DNA from 2 places in the Arthrobacter sp. MYb224 genome. Region 1 is predicted to be linked to the other one. Evidence: predicted binding sites of a transcription regulator. Region 1 holds the regulator's gene; the other holds the start of a gene.

What was found. Region 1 encodes HrcA, which represses chaperone genes, less so after heat shock. Its sites were predicted from a motif close to TTNGCACTCGNNNNNNNCGAGTGCNAA; they were not measured.
Region 2: the regulator HrcA is predicted to act here: its motif matches at 2,263-2,289, upstream of groL (chaperonin GroEL).

Annotation. Positions count from the first base shown of each region.
Region 1 covers NZ_PCPU01000001.1:221,215-229,399, reverse strand. Annotated here, with positions in the region: gene lepA (translation elongation factor 4) at 1-1,317, shown strand, start outside; gene hemW (radical SAM family heme chaperone HemW) at 1,318-2,547, shown strand; gene CQ017_RS01105 (DUF4870 domain-containing protein) at 2,565-2,966, opposite strand; gene CQ017_RS01100 (DUF3097 domain-containing protein) at 3,058-3,927, opposite strand; gene hrcA (heat-inducible transcriptional repressor HrcA) at 4,053-5,066, shown strand; gene dnaJ (molecular chaperone DnaJ) at 5,118-6,242, shown strand; gene CQ017_RS01085 (16S rRNA (uracil(1498)-N(3))-methyltransferase) at 6,245-7,018, shown strand; gene CQ017_RS01080 (GerMN domain-containing protein) at 7,100-7,912, opposite strand.
Region 2 covers NZ_PCPU01000007.1:150,154-158,338, forward strand. Annotated here, with positions in the region: gene CQ017_RS14175 (DUF4031 domain-containing protein) at 1-309, shown strand, start outside; gene groL (chaperonin GroEL) at 425-2,062, opposite strand; gene CQ017_RS14185 (LytR C-terminal domain-containing protein) at 2,352-2,954, opposite strand; gene CQ017_RS14190 (DUF3263 domain-containing protein) at 3,000-3,290, opposite strand; gene CQ017_RS14195 (uracil-DNA glycosylase) at 3,445-4,218, shown strand; gene CQ017_RS14200 (threonine/serine exporter ThrE family protein) at 4,215-5,885, opposite strand; gene CQ017_RS14205 (Atu2307/SP_0267 family LLM class monooxygenase) at 6,084-7,139, shown strand; tRNA gene CQ017_RS14210 (tRNA-Val) at 7,216-7,292, opposite strand; gene CQ017_RS14215 (GNAT family N-acetyltransferase) at 7,696-8,185, shown strand, end outside.

The DNA of each region.
Region 1 (8,185 bases):
GGTAAGACCGGCCAGGGCGTTGAGGCTCTCCTGGATGAGGTCATCAAGCAGCTTCCGCCGCCCGTTGGCGTGGCCGATGCTCCTGCACGGGCCATGATCTTCGACTCCGTCTATGACACCTACCGCGGTGTGGTCACCTACGTTCGTGTCGTCGACGGCATGTTGCGTCCGCGCGAACGCGTCCAGATGATGTCCACCGGCAGCACGCACGAACTGCTCGAAATTGGCGTCTCCGCCCCTAACCCGGTTCCAAGCAAGGGACTGGGCGTGGGTGAGGTCGGCTACCTGATCACCGGTGTGAAGGATGTACGCCAGTCCAAGGTCGGAGACACTGTCACCAATAGCCTGAAGCCTGCCGCTGAGTCCCTCGGCGGATACGAAGATCCGAAGCCTATGGTGTTCTCGGGACTTTACCCGATGGACGGTACTGATTACCCGGCGCTGCGCGATGCTTTGGATAAGCTTCAGCTCAACGACGCCGCCCTGGTGTACGAGCCGGAGACTTCCGTCGCTTTGGGCTTCGGATTCCGCGTTGGCTTCTTGGGGCTCTTGCACCTGGAAATCACCCGTGAGCGTTTGGAGGCCGAGTTCAACCTCGACCTGATTTCTACCGCGCCGAACGTGGTCTATGAGGTCATGGGCGAAGACAAGCAGTTGACCACCGTGACCAACCCCTCGGAGTTCCCCGAAGGCAAGATCCTCGAGGTTCACGAACCACTGGTCTCGGCAACTATTCTCGCTCCATCCGAATTCATCGGCTCGGTCATGGAATTGTGCCAGGGACGTCGCGGCACCTTGCGCGGTATGGATTACCTCAGCGAAGAACGCGTAGAAATGCGCTACACGCTGCCGCTGGCCGAGATCGTTTTCGATTTCTTCGACCATCTGAAGTCACGTACGCGTGGTTACGCATCCTTGGACTGGAAGGCCGACGGAAGCCAGATTGCAGACCTGGTCAAGGTCGATATTCTTCTGCAGGGGGAGCAGGTGGACGCGTTTAGCGCGATCACCCACCGCGACAAGGCGTACTCATACGGCGTGATGATGACCGGCAAGCTGCGTGAACTGATTCCACGCCAGCAGTTCGAGGTGCCGATTCAGGCTGCCATCGGTTCGCGCATCATCGCCCGCGAGTCCATTCGCGCCATCCGCAAGGATGTGCTGGCCAAGTGCTATGGCGGCGATATCAGCCGCAAGCGCAAGCTGCTGGAAAAGCAGAAGGCCGGTAAGAAGCGAATGAAGATGGTCGGCCGCGTGGAGGTTCCCCAGGAAGCCTTCATCGCCGCGTTGTCCACCGGCGAAGAGAAAAAGAAGTAAATGCCCTCAGTTTTGCCTGATGGCGATCCGGCTCCGGCCGATGGTCTGCTCCCCGCATTGTGTTCACACAATGCGCAGGAGCGGACCATGTCCTTTTATGTACATATTCCGTTCTGCACGGTGCGCTGCGGATACTGCGACTTCAACACCTACACCGCAAAGGAACTTGGTTCCGGGGCGAGCCAAGCCAGCTATGCGGCCACCGTCAGCCAGGAAATCAGCTTCGCTCGGCAAGTGATGGACAAATCTGGCTTGCCGCATCGTGAAATCGAGACCGTGTTCTTCGGTGGCGGCACCCCGACCCTACTGCCAGCCAGCGACCTGGTGTCGGTTTTGGCACGCATCAACAGCGAATTCGGGCTGAAGCCCGGCGCCGAGGTCACTACCGAGGCGAACCCGGATTCGGTGACCCGTGAAAGCCTGCAAGAGCTCAAGGACGGCGGGTTCACCCGCGTGTCCTTTGGCATGCAGTCGGCGGTGCCACATGTGCTGGCGGTGCTGGAGCGAACCCACGATCCCAAGGGCGTGCCGCAGGTGGTCCGCTGGGCTCGCGAAGTGGGTCTCCAGGTGAGCGTCGATCTGATCTATGGGACTCCGGGGGAGTCCTTGGAGGATTGGCGCACCAGCGTGGAAGCGGCTTTGAGCTATGAACCGGATCACATTTCGGCCTACGCGCTGATTATTGAAGAGGGCACCAAGCTTGCGGCGCAGATTCGCCGCGGACAGGTACCGAACATCGACGATGACGATCATGCCGAAAAGTATCAGCTGGCCGATGAAATGTTCGCGGCCGCGGGCTTCCGCTGGTATGAAGTTAGCAACTGGGCCAAGGGCGAAGGGCATGCTTGCCGGCATAACGTTGCCTACTGGCAAGGCGGAGACTGGTGGGGCGCCGGACCGGGTGCCCATTCGCATGTTGGTGGCCTGCGCTGGTGGAATGTGAAGCATCCTTCGGCCTACCAGCAGCGGATCGACGGCGGGATTTCCCCGGGCCACGGCCGCGAGTTCCCCGATGCCGAGGCAGTCAAACTGGAGCGCACGATGCTGCTGACCCGGTTGGGCAGCGGCATGCCGATCGCCGAATTGGATGAGCATGGCCGTCGGGCAGTTGCCGGACTCATTGCCGACGAGCTGATCGAACCGCAGTCGGCCTTTGCCGGAACGATCGTGTTAACGCAACGAGGTCGGCTCCTGGCCGACCTTGTAGTGCGGGAACTGTTGGACTTCTAAAGTTTCAGCAAGGATTGTTACTTCATTAGCCGCAGGTTGAATGCGTAGCGGTATGGGCGTCCCTTGTTAGCCTGGATGGCTGCACGGGCGCCCATCAGCGTCATATAGACCCAAAGCGCCACGGTGGCTACCGCGAACGCCCAGCCAAACCCGGGAACCAGGGTGAGCACGTTCAGCACGATGGCCAAAATGGTCAGCGGAAACGTGAAGTTGAAGGCTTCTTTCGACTCCTGCGAGGTAAAAGGTCCACGGTCGCGGTACACGGCGAAGATGATGGCCGCGGGAATGCATCCCAGTACCGCGCCGAAATGCGACATCATGGCCCATTGGCGATCCTCGGAAGGAGTCAAGGGCAAAGCCGAGACCTTGGAACCTTCGAAACGTGAATTTTCCGGCGGTACGGTCTTGCGTGCAGTCACGTGGCGCTTCCTTGTTTAGCAGTGGGTGGTCGATCTGATTCTATCGAGGATCTAGCGACGCAGAGTACAACCCGCCCTAAAAATCCAACTATTAGTCAATCGTTAGGAAACCGTAATCTTCGCTGGTTAGAAAATCGATGAGCTCCTCGACCTTACCCAGCAGCTGCGGTTCAAGCTGTGCGTAGTGGTCAACTCGGGAAAGGATGCGCTGCCAACCCAGCCCGATGTCCTCGGCAGTTGAATGCGGCCAGCCGAACGCGCGTAATATTCCGGTTTTCCAATCCGTTCCACGGGGGATCACCGGCCACTTCTCAATATTAAGTGCTGCCGGTTTCACCGCCTGCCACACGTCGACATACGGATGACCAAGAATCAGGACATGATTCGCCGCACCGGGAACCGCCATCGCTTCCTTCACGATACGTTCTTCCTTGGTGCCCGCAATCAGGTGGTCAACCAAGATCCCCAGACGCCGTTCGGGCGAGGGATTGAAAGCGCGAATGGCGCCGGCAAGATCGTCGACGCCATGCAGAGGCTCAACGACGATGCCTTCCACGCGCAGGTCATGGCCCCAGACTTTCTCCACTAGTTCGGCATCGTGCTTGCCTTCGACCCAGATCCGGCTGGCGCGTGCCTCGCGGGCCTTCAAACCGGTGACCGCCCGGGAACCGGAAGCTGAAACCATGGTCTTTGGCGCCAATGCCTTGGCTTGTGGCTCAACGATCTCCACCGGCTCGCCTTCGAGCAGGAAGCCGAAGCCCGCTTGGAAAGAGCGGGTCTTGCCCCGCCGGTCTTCTAAAACGATCACCCGCATTCCTCCGGACTTCTCGGTACGCACCACTTCGCCGACCCAACCGCTGTCCACGTCTTCGAGTAGTAGGCCCATTGATATCGGAACTTGACGCAGTTTTTTCGGTGCAGGTGCACTGAGGTCGTGGGCTCCCCAGGAGTAATTGGTCACGTACTGCCTTTCGCTGTGATCGAATACGCTCGAAATCCAATGCTAGCAACCGATGTAGGTATTAGACTTGGCACTTGATAGGTTAGAGTGCCAAATCCTTGCCGGAGTTCATAGGAGGTGTTGACGTGAGCGAGTTTCGACGTCTGGACGTTTTACGCGCCATTGTGGAGGACTACGTCCAGTCGCATGAACCGGTAGGTTCAAAGGCTTTGCTTGATCGGCATAACCTGGGAGTTTCTGCTGCCACGATTCGCAATGATATGGCCTTGCTGGAAGAGGAGGGGCTCATCGCTGCCCCGCACACCTCCTCGGGGAGAATACCCACGGAAAAGGGCTATCGCCGATTCGTTGACCAAATCGGCGAGCTTAAGCCGTTGTCTCGGGCGGAGCGCGAGGCCATCAACAAAATCTTGGATAATTCCCAGGATTTAGATGAGGTCTTGCATAGCACCGTGCGCTTGCTGGCACGTTTGACGAATCAGGTGGCGTTGATCCAGGTGCCGCACTATGACACCGCATCGCTGCGCAATCTGGACCTAGTCGGACTTGGCTCATCCCAGGTATTGATGGTCATGATTGCCTCCAATGGCACCGTCGACCAGCGGATGATCGGCACTTCCAGGGCGTATAGCGACGACGAACTGCAGGGTATGAAGCAAGGCGTGCTCAAGGCCTTTGGCGGTCGGCAGTTGGCAGATCTCGTAGGTTCGCTGGCCACCGAATCAATTCCGCTCCAGCTTCTGGAAGATACGCTGTTCATGACGGTGCTCGGTTCCTTGCAGGAGATGGCACGTGCGGCCAACACCCAGCGCATCGTGATGGCGGGGACCGCGAACCTTGCCCGTTCGGTGGGAGATTTCCCGCTGACGCTCACCCCGGTGCTCGAAGCGCTTGAAGAGCAGGTGGTGCTGCTGAAGCTGTTCTCCGAGTTGGAAGCGGACTCTCGGGGCGTGGCGGTAGCCATTGGCACCGAGCACCATTACGGGCAGCTTTCCGACGCAACGGTCATCGCGACAACCTATGGCTCGGACACCAGGAACAAGCTTGGAGTGCTCGGTCCGACGCGGATGAATTATCCAACCTCCATGTCTTCGGTCCGGGCGGTTGCCCGTTACCTGTCAAAGATTTTGACGAACTAGTTTCGTCAGCAACAACGTTTTATATTTTTACGAAAGGACACGGCGAATATCGTGAGCTCGCATTACGAGACGCTGGGTGTTGCCCAGGACGCGACCCCGCAGGAAATCAAGAGCGCCTACCGCAAGCTGGCGCGCAAGCTGCACCCCGATGTCAACCCAGGCGAGGGGGCAGCCGAGCAGTTCAAGCTCGTCACACGAGCCTATGAAGTCCTTTCCGACGAAAAGAAGCGCGCCAACTTCGACGCCACCGGCGACCTGAACGGCAACGGCCAGCAGGGATTCGGCGGCGGAGGCCAGAACTTCGGTGGCTTCGGCGACATCTTCGAACAGTTCTTCGGCGGCGGGCAAGCCCAAGGGCCGGCCTCGCGCACGCAGGCCGGCCGCGACGCGCTGATCACCATCACCATCGATTTGGTCGACGCGGTCAAGGGCACCGTATACCCGCTCGAGATGGAAACGGCCGTCACCTGCAAGGTCTGTGAAGGCTCTTGCTGCCGGCCCGGCACCAGCCCGGTTACCTGCGAAACCTGCCGCGGTGCGGGCCAGATCCAGCGTCCGGTGCGTTCCTTCCTCGGCCAGATGATGACCGTGGAAACTTGCCCGGCCTGCCGTGGCTTTGGCACGACCATTCCGGATCCATGCAATGAATGCAATGGCGAGGGACGCGTGCGCGAGCACGTCTCGAAGTCGCTGAACATTCCGGCCGGTGTCGACGCCGGCACTCGTATCCAGCTGCGCGGACAGGGCGAAGCCGGTCCCGGCGGCGGCCCGAACGGAAACCTCTTCGTCGAAATCGACGTACGCCGCCACAAGGTCTTCGAACGCGCGCAGACCGACTTGCACGCGAAGATGGCCATCCCAATGACCGGCGCCGCCCTCGGTTGCGAGCTGAAGCTGGAAACCTTCGATGGTGAACAGCAGATCACCGTGGAATCGGGCGCCCAGGACGGGGACACCATCACTCTGCCAGGGCTGGGTGTGCCGCGCCTGCGCGGTGGCAAGCGTGGCGACATCGTGGTGCACCTGCAGGTGGAGACTCCGACGAAGCTGGACGCCGCACAGCGTGAGCTGCTCGAGCAGCTGGCGGCATTGCGTGGCGAAGAGATGACCGCCGGCCGCGTCGAACAGTCCGGTGGAATGTTCTCGCGACTGCGTGACAAGTTGAACCAACGCTGAGCATGAGCAATCACAGCTTCGTGATCGACGCTCAGCAAGCAGCTGAGGCCATGGTGGGGGACAGTTTGGAGCTCACCGGGCCCGAGGCCCACCATGCGGTTGCGGTCAAGCGTGTGGCTCCCGGCGAAGAGCTGGACTTGCTCGACGGCACCGGGCTCCGGTTGCGAGTCAAGGTCAGTGCCGCGGCCAAGGACCTGCTCAGCGTGACCGTGGTGGAACGCATCGAAGAAGCGCCGCCGGTCCACCCGGTCGGCCTAGTGCAGGCGCTGGCCAAGGGCGACCGGGATCTACAGGCCGTGGAATCGGCGGTGGAACTGGGAATTTTCACGGTCCGCCCCTGGCAGGCCGATCGATCGATTGTGCGTTGGAATGGGCCGAAGACCGAAAAGGCCTTAGCTAAATGGCGTTCGCAGGTGCGTTCGGCACAGAAGCAGTCACGCCGCGCCTTCGAACCAAGGGTCTTGGAACCGCTCGGGTCCAAGGCTCTGGCCGGACAGATCGCGCAGCTTGCTGCCCAGGGCGAGCTGGTTCTGATCCTGCATGAATCAGCTAAATGCTCGGTGGCCGAGGAAACCCGGTCGTGGCTCGATTCGGCCCCGGCACATGCGGGGGTGACGTTGGTAGTGGGCCCCGAAGGCGGGATCAGCGACGCGGAGCTCGATCAGTTTGTCGGCGCTGGAGCCAAGGCCGCGCTCTTAGGCGAGCACGTGCTACGCGCTTCGACGGCCGGGCCGGCAGCCCTCGTTCTGGTTCGGCATCTGCTCGGAGAACTGTAGCCGCCGAAAGGTTCAGAAATTAAGAAGTTCCGCAGGCCGACGGCCTGCGGAACTTTTTAATTGGTAGCGAATATTCGCAGCCTATTTAATGGTGAACTCGCTGGATACCGAGGCGATCTTTTCTTCTGATCCGGATTCCCTGCCCCAGAAGGTGAGTTTGTAGGCGCCTACGCTCAGCTGCTTGGTGAAATCAAAGGAGCCATCGGGATTGACCGTATCTTCCGGGATTGGCTCCTCGGCGGTGAGCACGGTGAGCTTTCCCGACTTGTCCTTGCTCTCCAAGCTGTAATAGATACCGTCGCTGAACTTCGAGGCGCGAGCATTGAACTGGATCTGACCGGCCTTGCGGGTCGACCCGTATTGCGGATCGATAATCCAAATCGGGGCCATGAATGTGGCATCGCGGTCGTAGGAGTCCGCCAGTCGCAAGTCGCCGAAGACCGTGGCGTTGGCCCGGCCGTCAACCAGAATTCTCACTTTCGGTGGCAGCGAGCCAACGAGGAGGCCTGCATTGGACGCGGCGGCGGTGGCGGTGAACACCAGCTGCTGAATTGTGCGTTCGGAAAGGCCACGATCAAGCTTTGCACCGAAGACCTTCTCCGGTAGGTCCAGGGTGATCACATTGTCCTGGTTCATGGACACGCCAACTTCACCCGAAGGCTTCAGATGCGTGTACCACTCGGCATTGGCCGGCTTTTCGTTGAGCAGGTAGGAGATTGAATCGCCGATCGGCTCGCCAGTGGCGTTTTTTGTGGCGTACTCGCGGTAGAGGAAAACCCCGAGGTCCATATTTTCAAGCCAGTAGATCGGGAGCCTGTCGATCGGGGAATGGTGCTCCACCGAATCGTTGGCAGGAGGCAGTCCCACGGTACCCGCGGCAGTACTGATCGGCATTTCGTGGGATTCTTCGCGCGAGGCAAGACCGCAGCCAGCTGCTACGACGAGAGTTAAACAGACTCCGGTGACGGTTACCCGCTTGGAGATCAACCTCGTAATTCTTCCTTGCACTACTTACCAATCCGTTGATTATTCACTTGACACCTTGCTGTAAACCAGCTCTGGCGCTCAAATAGTTTGGCACATGATGGCGCCCGGGATCGCCAAAAAGGAGTCTAACGAAGGATTCGTAACCAAATCTATACCTTTACCACCACAGATGCTTTAGAA
Region 2 (8,185 bases), on a different contig from region 1:
CAACAATTGATTCTGCTGACCATCGAGCATCGACCTGCCGAAGGCGATCTGCTCGGAGCGTTGCTCAGCGACGCAGACCTAGAGGTTTTGGCACGACCAGCCAAGGCCTATCAACGCTATGCCCAAGCTATCCGGGACGAATACGATCATGTGCCGGCAGCAGACTTTGCCCGAGGCCGAGCAAGCATTCTTCGTGAGCTCCTGCGAAAAGACCGGCTGTATTGCACCGCGTCTGCTCAGGAACGCTGGGAAAAACAAGCACGGGCGAACCTTGAGGCCGAGCTTGACCGACTCCACGTGCAAGCCTGAGAACGCTCAAACGCACTCTGCTTGCCGGTTAACGACCCGAGGGCCTGCTTCGTGGTGAAGCAAGCCCTCGGGTTCAGGTTGTCCTGCGAGACAGGTGCCTGGGAAGTACGGAAGCTTAGAAGCCGCCCATTCCGCCCATGCCACCCATGTCGTCGCCACCTGGCATGGCAGCGCCAGCAGGAGCTGGCTTATCTGCAACGACTGCCTCGGTGGTGAGGAACAGACCTGCGATAGATGCAGCGTTCTGCAGGGCCGAACGAGTCACCTTCACTGGGTCATTGACGCCGGCTTCCAGCAGGTCAACGTACTGACCGGTGGCAGCGTTCAGGCCGTGGCCAGCTGGCAGGCCCTTGACCTTGTCGGCGACTACGCCTGGCTCCATGCCGGCGTTCAGTGCGATCTGCTTCAGTGGTGCTTCGATGCCAACACGAACAATGTTCGCGCCGGTGGCTTCGTCGCCTTCCAACTCAAGCTTGGCGAATGCTGCGGCGCCTGCCTGAATCAGAGCCACGCCACCACCGGCGACGATGCCCTCTTCAACAGCTGCCTTAGCGTTACGCACAGCATCTTCGATGCGGTGCTTGCGCTCCTTGAGCTCCACCTCGGTTGCGGCGCCGGCCTTCAGCACAGCGACACCACCGGAAAGCTTTGCGTGGCGCTCCTGCAGCTTCTCGCGGTCGTAGTCCGAATCGGTGTTCTTGATTTCGGCTGCGATCTGCGCCTTGCGGCCCTCGATAGCGTCGGCGTCGCCGCCGCCTTCAACGATGGTGGTCTCGTCCTTGGTGATAACGACCTTGCGGGCGGTACCCAGAACTTCGAGGCCAACGGTGTCCAACGACAGGCCGATTTCCTCGGAAACAACCTGGCCACCGGTCAGCAGTGCGATGTCGGTCAGCATTGCCTTGCGACGATCGCCGAAGCCTGGAGCCTTGACGGCTACAGACTTGAACAGGCCACGGATCTTGTTCAGGATCAGGGTGGCCAGTGCTTCGCCCTCTACGTCTTCGGCGATGATCAGCAGCGACTTGTTCGACTGCATGACCTTCTCCAGCAAGGAAACCATATCCTTGACCGAGGAGATCTTCGAGTTGACGATCAGGATGTAAGGGTCTTCCAGCACGGTCTCCTGACGCTCAGCGTCGGTGACGAAATATGCGGAAATGTAGCCCTTGTCGAAGCGCATGCCCTCGGCCAGCTCCAGCTCAAGGCCGAAGGTGTTGGACTCTTCTACGGTGATAACGCCCTGCTCGCCAACCTTGTCCAGTGCTTCGGCGATCAGTGCGCCGATTTCTGGATCGCCAGCGGAGATCGAAGCGGTAGCAGCGATCTGCTCCTTGGATTCGATCTTCTTAGCAGCGGTGAACAGCTCGGCGGTGACGGCTTCTACAGCCTTGTCGATGCCGCGGCGTAGCGCGATTGGGTCGGCGCCGGCAGCAACGTTGCGCAGGCCTTCCTTGACCAGAGCCTGAGCGAGCACGGTAGCGGTGGTGGTACCGTCACCGGCGACGTCGTCAGTCTTCTTGGCAACTTCCTTGACGAGCTCGGCACCGATCTTCTCGTATGGATCCTCGAGCTCGATTTCCTTGGCGATGGACACACCGTCGTTGGTGATAGTGGGTGCGCCCCACTTCTTCTCCAAAACAACGTTGCGGCCGCGTGGGCCCAAGGTCACCTTAACGGCGTCCGCCAGAATGTTCAGGCCGCGCTCAAGTCCGCGGCGTGCTTCCTCGTCAAATGCAATCATCTTGGCCATAGTGGCTTTCGGTCCTTTCGGGGACGATTTTGCGAAAATGCAACCGACAGACAGCGCCCGCGACGGACGAGCACACCGTTGCCGGCATCGGGCCGACAATTCGGATTAGCTCTCGCTATCTGAGGTATTCTTCACGCTCCGTGCGTTGAGCAACCGCCGAGACGAAAGGGTTCGATTCTAAAACGAACAACCGATCGGCATTAGCAGTCGTAACGCATGAGTGCTAATACAAATATTGGCACTCTCGCATGGCGAGTGCAAGCTGATCGGCTGTGAGCGAAGCTAATTATTACTTCGAGTTCAACGTATCGTCAGCGCCAAGGACGACCGAAACTCGGTTGGGGATGTTCCGGGTCTGCAGAACCTCATCGATGTTCAAGACTTCGGCGGCTTTTTCCGCGGTGGTCCGGTAGGCCTCGGACATGTAATACACCGTCGAGGTCTCGGCGTCTCGGGTCCAATTATCCGTCACGATATTCGTGAAATCAGCCTCGGCAAGCAATTCTTCGCCTGCCCCTGCAGCTCCTGCAATACTTGCGCCGTTGTACACGCCGATGAGTTGTCCGTACAACACGTCAGCGTCATCGATGGTGCTAGACGGAGTTGCGCTTTCGGATGCGGCTTCGCTTTGGTCAGAAGAGCCTTCGCTCTCCGCCGGTGCCGAGGTTTGCCTCGGTTCGGACCCTGCTAGACGATCGGCAACGCCTGGACCAAAGAAGAATCCGGCACCACCAATCAACAACACCGCAATCGCGGACAGAACTACCCAACGAAGCTTGCTGTCCTTGCCCTTGGTGGCGGCAGACTGCGCCCAGCCGTGGGCATGATGCGACCCAACGCGGGTACTAAACTCCGGAACGCGATCGAATTCGTCACGTGGGTAGTTGGTCATTCTTGTCCTTGCTCGAGGTCTGGCTGGCCGAGGCCGGCTATGAACTTAGCGTTCCCCGCCGACGGTACCGCTCACACGACGCTTAGTAGATCGAAGTCTACGCAACCGCTTTACCAGCATTGGGTCATAGGCCATCGCCGCATCCGTGTCGATCAGCTGGTTGAGTAGCTGATAGTAGTTTGTCGGCGAGATAGAGAACTGCTTGGTAATAGCTTGTTCCTTGGCTCCGGCATACTTCCACCACAGCTTCTCCATGTTCAAGATCTGTTGCGAACGCTCATCCAGCTCGGAATCGGGGTTCATCACGAAATCCACTAAAACCTCATTGCCAGCCATACGTTCACCTCATCCTAGAACTTCGAAAAGTCGGGTTTATTCATGCATATTTATCCACGCGTGGTGGACACACCACCGATATTCTAACCAATCAACCAACGCCGTGCCGTGTAACGCGGCACAACCGCGCCGGAAAACCGGCAGAATGATTGCCATGAACAACGAGCAGCCCGCCCTTTTCGACGCTCCCGAGCCTACCGCGCCGCCGGCATATTCCACCGAAGACTTCCCCTTCTTCTTTGGTGCAAAATCGCTGGCAAGTCGCGGGTTTATCGCCGCGGATTGGGTTTCCACTTTGGAACCGCTCGATGGCGTGTTGCAGGAAATCGCACGTAAGTTGGCGGCACGCTCACAGGCTGGCGAGCAGATACTCCCGGCCCCAGAGGTGATGTTGCGCGCACTATCGCTACCCGTAGCCGAGATCAAAGTCCTGATCATGGGTCAAGACCCCTATCCGACGCCCGGACAGGCGAATGGCTTGGCCTTCGCCGCAGCGAAGAACGTGCGCCCCCTGCCGCGTAGCTTGCGCAACATTTACAAGGAGCTGTTCGTAGATCTTGGCGTGCCCGAAGCTGGGCATCCAGACCTCGGCGCCTGGCATGAGCAAGGGGTCATGCTGCTCAATCAGGTTCTCTCTGTGACTGCGTCTAACGCCGGCAGTCACCAGAAGCTTGGCTGGGCACCGGTAGTTGAAGCGATTATCGCTACGCTCAATGCCCGCAAGGTGCCGGTGGTGGCTGTTCTGTGGGGTGCCCACGCACAGAAGCTTGGTACCCTGATGAACAATATGCCCCAGCTTCGCAGCGCTCATCCTTCCCCGTTGTCCGCTTCACGTGGATTCTTTGGGTCAAAGCATTTTTCGCAAATCAATAGGCGCCTGGCCGAAATCGGCCAGGCGCCTATTGAATGGAAACTGCCGGCCGGCTAGCGGCGGCGGATGCGTCGGCGTTCGCGCCGTGCGTTGGAGGCCAGCGGACGGCACAGTGTGTCGCCGAAGACCACACCACCGGCGATGGACAGCATGATTGCAAACGCGTTGAACATTTCCACCAGGCCGGCGAACATTTCATCCACCTCGAAAACGATGCCGTACATGGCCCGGAAGATCATCAGGCCAGGCAGCATGAACATGACCGCGGGGGCTGCGATCACCAGCTGAGGTGAATTCAGCTTGTCCGCCAGGAAGCGCGCAGCGAAGCCAATGGCCGTGGACACCACCGCTGGCGTTGCCCGAGCGCCAAGCCCGACCTGCTCCGCCAAGAGCAGCACCAGATAGCCGCCGACCGCGATCAACGCGGTAGGCAGCAACAAGCGCTGTGCGGTCTGCTCGGTGACCGAACCGGCCAGAATGGCGACTGCTACCAAGGCGATCAGCATCCATGTCGGATAATCGGTGGCGACGATTTTATGGACATCCACCTTGTCCCCGCCCAATACGGATGAAACCACCAACGCCGCGGAGATCCCGGAAAGTATTGCCGTATAGGTCAACCCAGCGGAAAATAGACGTCCGACCGCGGTGACCGGGAAGCCATTGATTGCGTCTTGCAGCGCCGAAACAAATCTGCCAGAAGGCAGCAGAAGCAAGATGCCACCAGAGACTACCAACGCCGGATCCAATGGTGCGTGGACCTGATGGCTAAGCAAGGCTATTCCGGTGACGGTAAAAGTCGAGGTCGCCACGGTGAAGAACTCTGGGACCCGCCATCGGGATCCATACCGGCCTATCTGCGAGATCAGCCAGGACGAAGCCATCGCGACGAGTGCACCGAGCCATGAACCGCCGATGAACAGGACGAAGGCGGCGGCGAAAACCGATTGGCCAACCGCAACGAACCAACGCGGGAAAGGCTTCGGCTTCCGTGTGATCCTTTTAAGCCGCTTGGCAGATTCGGTCCGCGAAACACCGCCAGCGATGATGTCCGAAACCAGCTCGTGCACCATCACCATGCCCGCGTAGTTCGTAGTGTACGAACGCACCACGCGCAGGATAGAGTAGCTCTCAGCTTCTGGCGGGCTGTAGTTCAGGTGCAACGATTGATTGGTGATATCCACGTCTAGGTGGCTAAGCCCTAGGGCTGCGGTCACCGCGATGATGCTGGTTTCCACTTCCAAAGCACCAGCCCCATAGCGAATCAGCGTTTCGCCAAGGTCCAGCGCAAACTCCATGGTTCGCCGCGCCGAAGCATCTTGATCGACGTTGACCCTAGGGTTCGCGTAGGGGGTGCCGCGCAATCGGTCAACGACCTTCAGCGCCTCAGTCGGCGGCGTATCCGAGATCCACATTTTTGCCAGCAAACGGCGAGCCACCGGGTTGGCCCGTGTAGGCATCAGTGTAATGCCGTCATCAGAGGTGTAGACCTGGCCGGTACGCGACTCGATATCCGCCACGTCCGCTGACGCAACGCTCGCACTTACCGCGGTATTTAGCGGTAGCTCGGAGGCCATGGTCGTCTCAAAAGACGCCGTCTCGGGAAGGTGCCCCATGTTGATTTCACTCGTCGAAATACGAGGTAGCGACCCGGCCAATGGCGAAGGATCTTCTCCTGGATTTTTCGAATCCGCGTGCTTCTCACCATGGTCTTGCTGCGCCACGAATCACTCCCCCTAGGCTCTTGTTCTATTCGTCATCCTCACGATACAACCACGGCAAGTAAAGCGGGAGAATGGAATCAAAATAGGCCGAGTATCCCTGAACACATCTGGCATTTTTGCTGTCGGAAATAAATTTATCGGTGGACTGGTTACCCACTTAGATGCAATTGCATGGAAATCTAAGAGAAGAGGATCATTGTGAGTTCCATCGGTCAAACAAGCCTCCGGCCTGAAATTGGTGTTGAAACTTTCGGGGATCTCTCCGAAGACCAGCAGGGCAAGCAGTTATCGCACGCTCAGGTTATTCGCAACGTCATCGTCGAAGGGCAGAAGGCCGAAGAAGTTGGCCTTGATTTCTTCGGCGTTGGTGAACATCACCGAGACGATTATGCTGTATCGTCGCCGGAAATAATTCTCGCGGCGCTGGCGCAAGTCACCGACAAGATCCGCCTCGGTACCGCGGTAACGGTGCTCTCCAGCGATGACCCGGTTCGGGTGTACGAGCGCTTCGCAACGCTCGATGCCATCGCGCAGGGACGTGCCGAAATTATCGCCGGACGCGGATCCTTCATCGAGTCCTTCCCGTTGTTTGGGCTCAACCTCGAGGACTATGAGTCTCTCTTCGAAGAAAAACTCGATCTCCTGGCTAAGGTCCGATCCGGAGAGCCCGTGACCTGGTCTGGAGAACACCGCGGCGCTTTGAACAGCCAACAGCTGTACCCGCTATTGGAAAACGATGCGCTCACCACTTGGGTGGGCGTCGGCGGCAGCCCGCAGTCGGTACTTCGCGCCGCTCGCCACGGCCTTCCACTCTTTCTCGCAATCATTGGCGGCCAGCCATCAGCCTTCGAGCAGCTAGTTCAGCTTTACCACCGCGCGTTGAAAGAGCTGGGCAAGCAACCTCAAAAGGTGGGTGCGCACTTCCACGGATTGGTTGCACCGACCGATGCGGAAGCTCTCGAACTGTTGTGGCCGCACTATCAGCGCACCATGAATCGCTTGGGCGCCGAACGCGGCTGGCCGCCGGTTAGCAAAATGCGCTTGGAGGCCGCTATGGGGCCTGAAGGTTCCATGATGGCCGGTAGTCCGCAGACCGTCGCCACCAAGATGGCGAAGGTCACCAGAAGCCTCGGACTAGGTCGAGTAGACATCAAATATTCGGCAGGCTCTTTGCCACACGAGACCATGCTCGAGAGCATCGAGCTGCTTGGCAACGAAGTCAAACCGCTGGTTCACGAGTTACTCGCCAAATAACCACCGGCAACGCGCGATCCACTAAAAGCAGTTAAATAAAGAGAAAACCACCGCCGGCGGTGGTTTTCTCTTTATTTGGTGGATCTTACTGGACTCGAACCAGCGACCTTTCGCGTGTGAGGCGAACGCTCTAACCAACTGAGCTAAAGATCCATCTTTGCGTCAACCTCCCGGTCAAGCACCTAAACGATCTTAGCGGTCTTTGCCTTGGCCGCAAAATCGGCGCCAGCTGCCCCACAGCTAGCGGCTACGTCGCCCATCACGCCACCGTCCTAGGGCAGGAGCTCAAGAGAAAAGCCGACTACGGCAGACCTAAAATAATAGTGCCTTTCGTTTATCTAGATTTCACTTTATTGCCCCTATTTTCTCTTGCTAACGAGCAGAGATTGAATGCATAATTTTTTTAGTTCCTCGAGCTCATACTGGGCCCTGCAAGGACGTTGCCGTAAGCCACCGGCTGCGGTCCCCTGAAGGCCAACGAAACCCATTGCTCTGCGTCCCACACAACAGCAATAGCCAGATAGTTCGTTCGTCTTAGCATTTAGGACGGTTCCCAGTGCGCCCTACCCTTCGCTATGCCCTGTCATCAACAGCTCCTGCTGGTGCCGCACGCACCGAGATGGCGACTTTGTATCCGGAAATTGATGATCGATGGAATCAAAAAATTGACCGCGCACGTTGTGTGGTCAGCGTCCGTGACTCAGGTGTTCTGGTCGCAGCCGGAGTCGTGCACGACGCGGTGCTGGCTCCAACTAGCGCCATGGGCGCGCTTGAATTAGGCTGCATGGCGGTCCGCCCGGAATATCGGCGCCAAGGCATACGCCAGCAAGTGACAGACCTACGCCTGGAGTATGTGGTGCAGGCAGGCTGCATACCCATCACCGTCATCGATTCGGCAAATCCCAGCTCCTGGGCAGCCTACGAACGCTCCGAGCGATGGGAACGCGAACGAACTTTCGAATCCGACGGGCGGACCAAGTACATTTATCGCGCCACTGCTCTCGCATCGGATTGGTTGTCTCCCCCACCGCAGCGTGACATCGCCT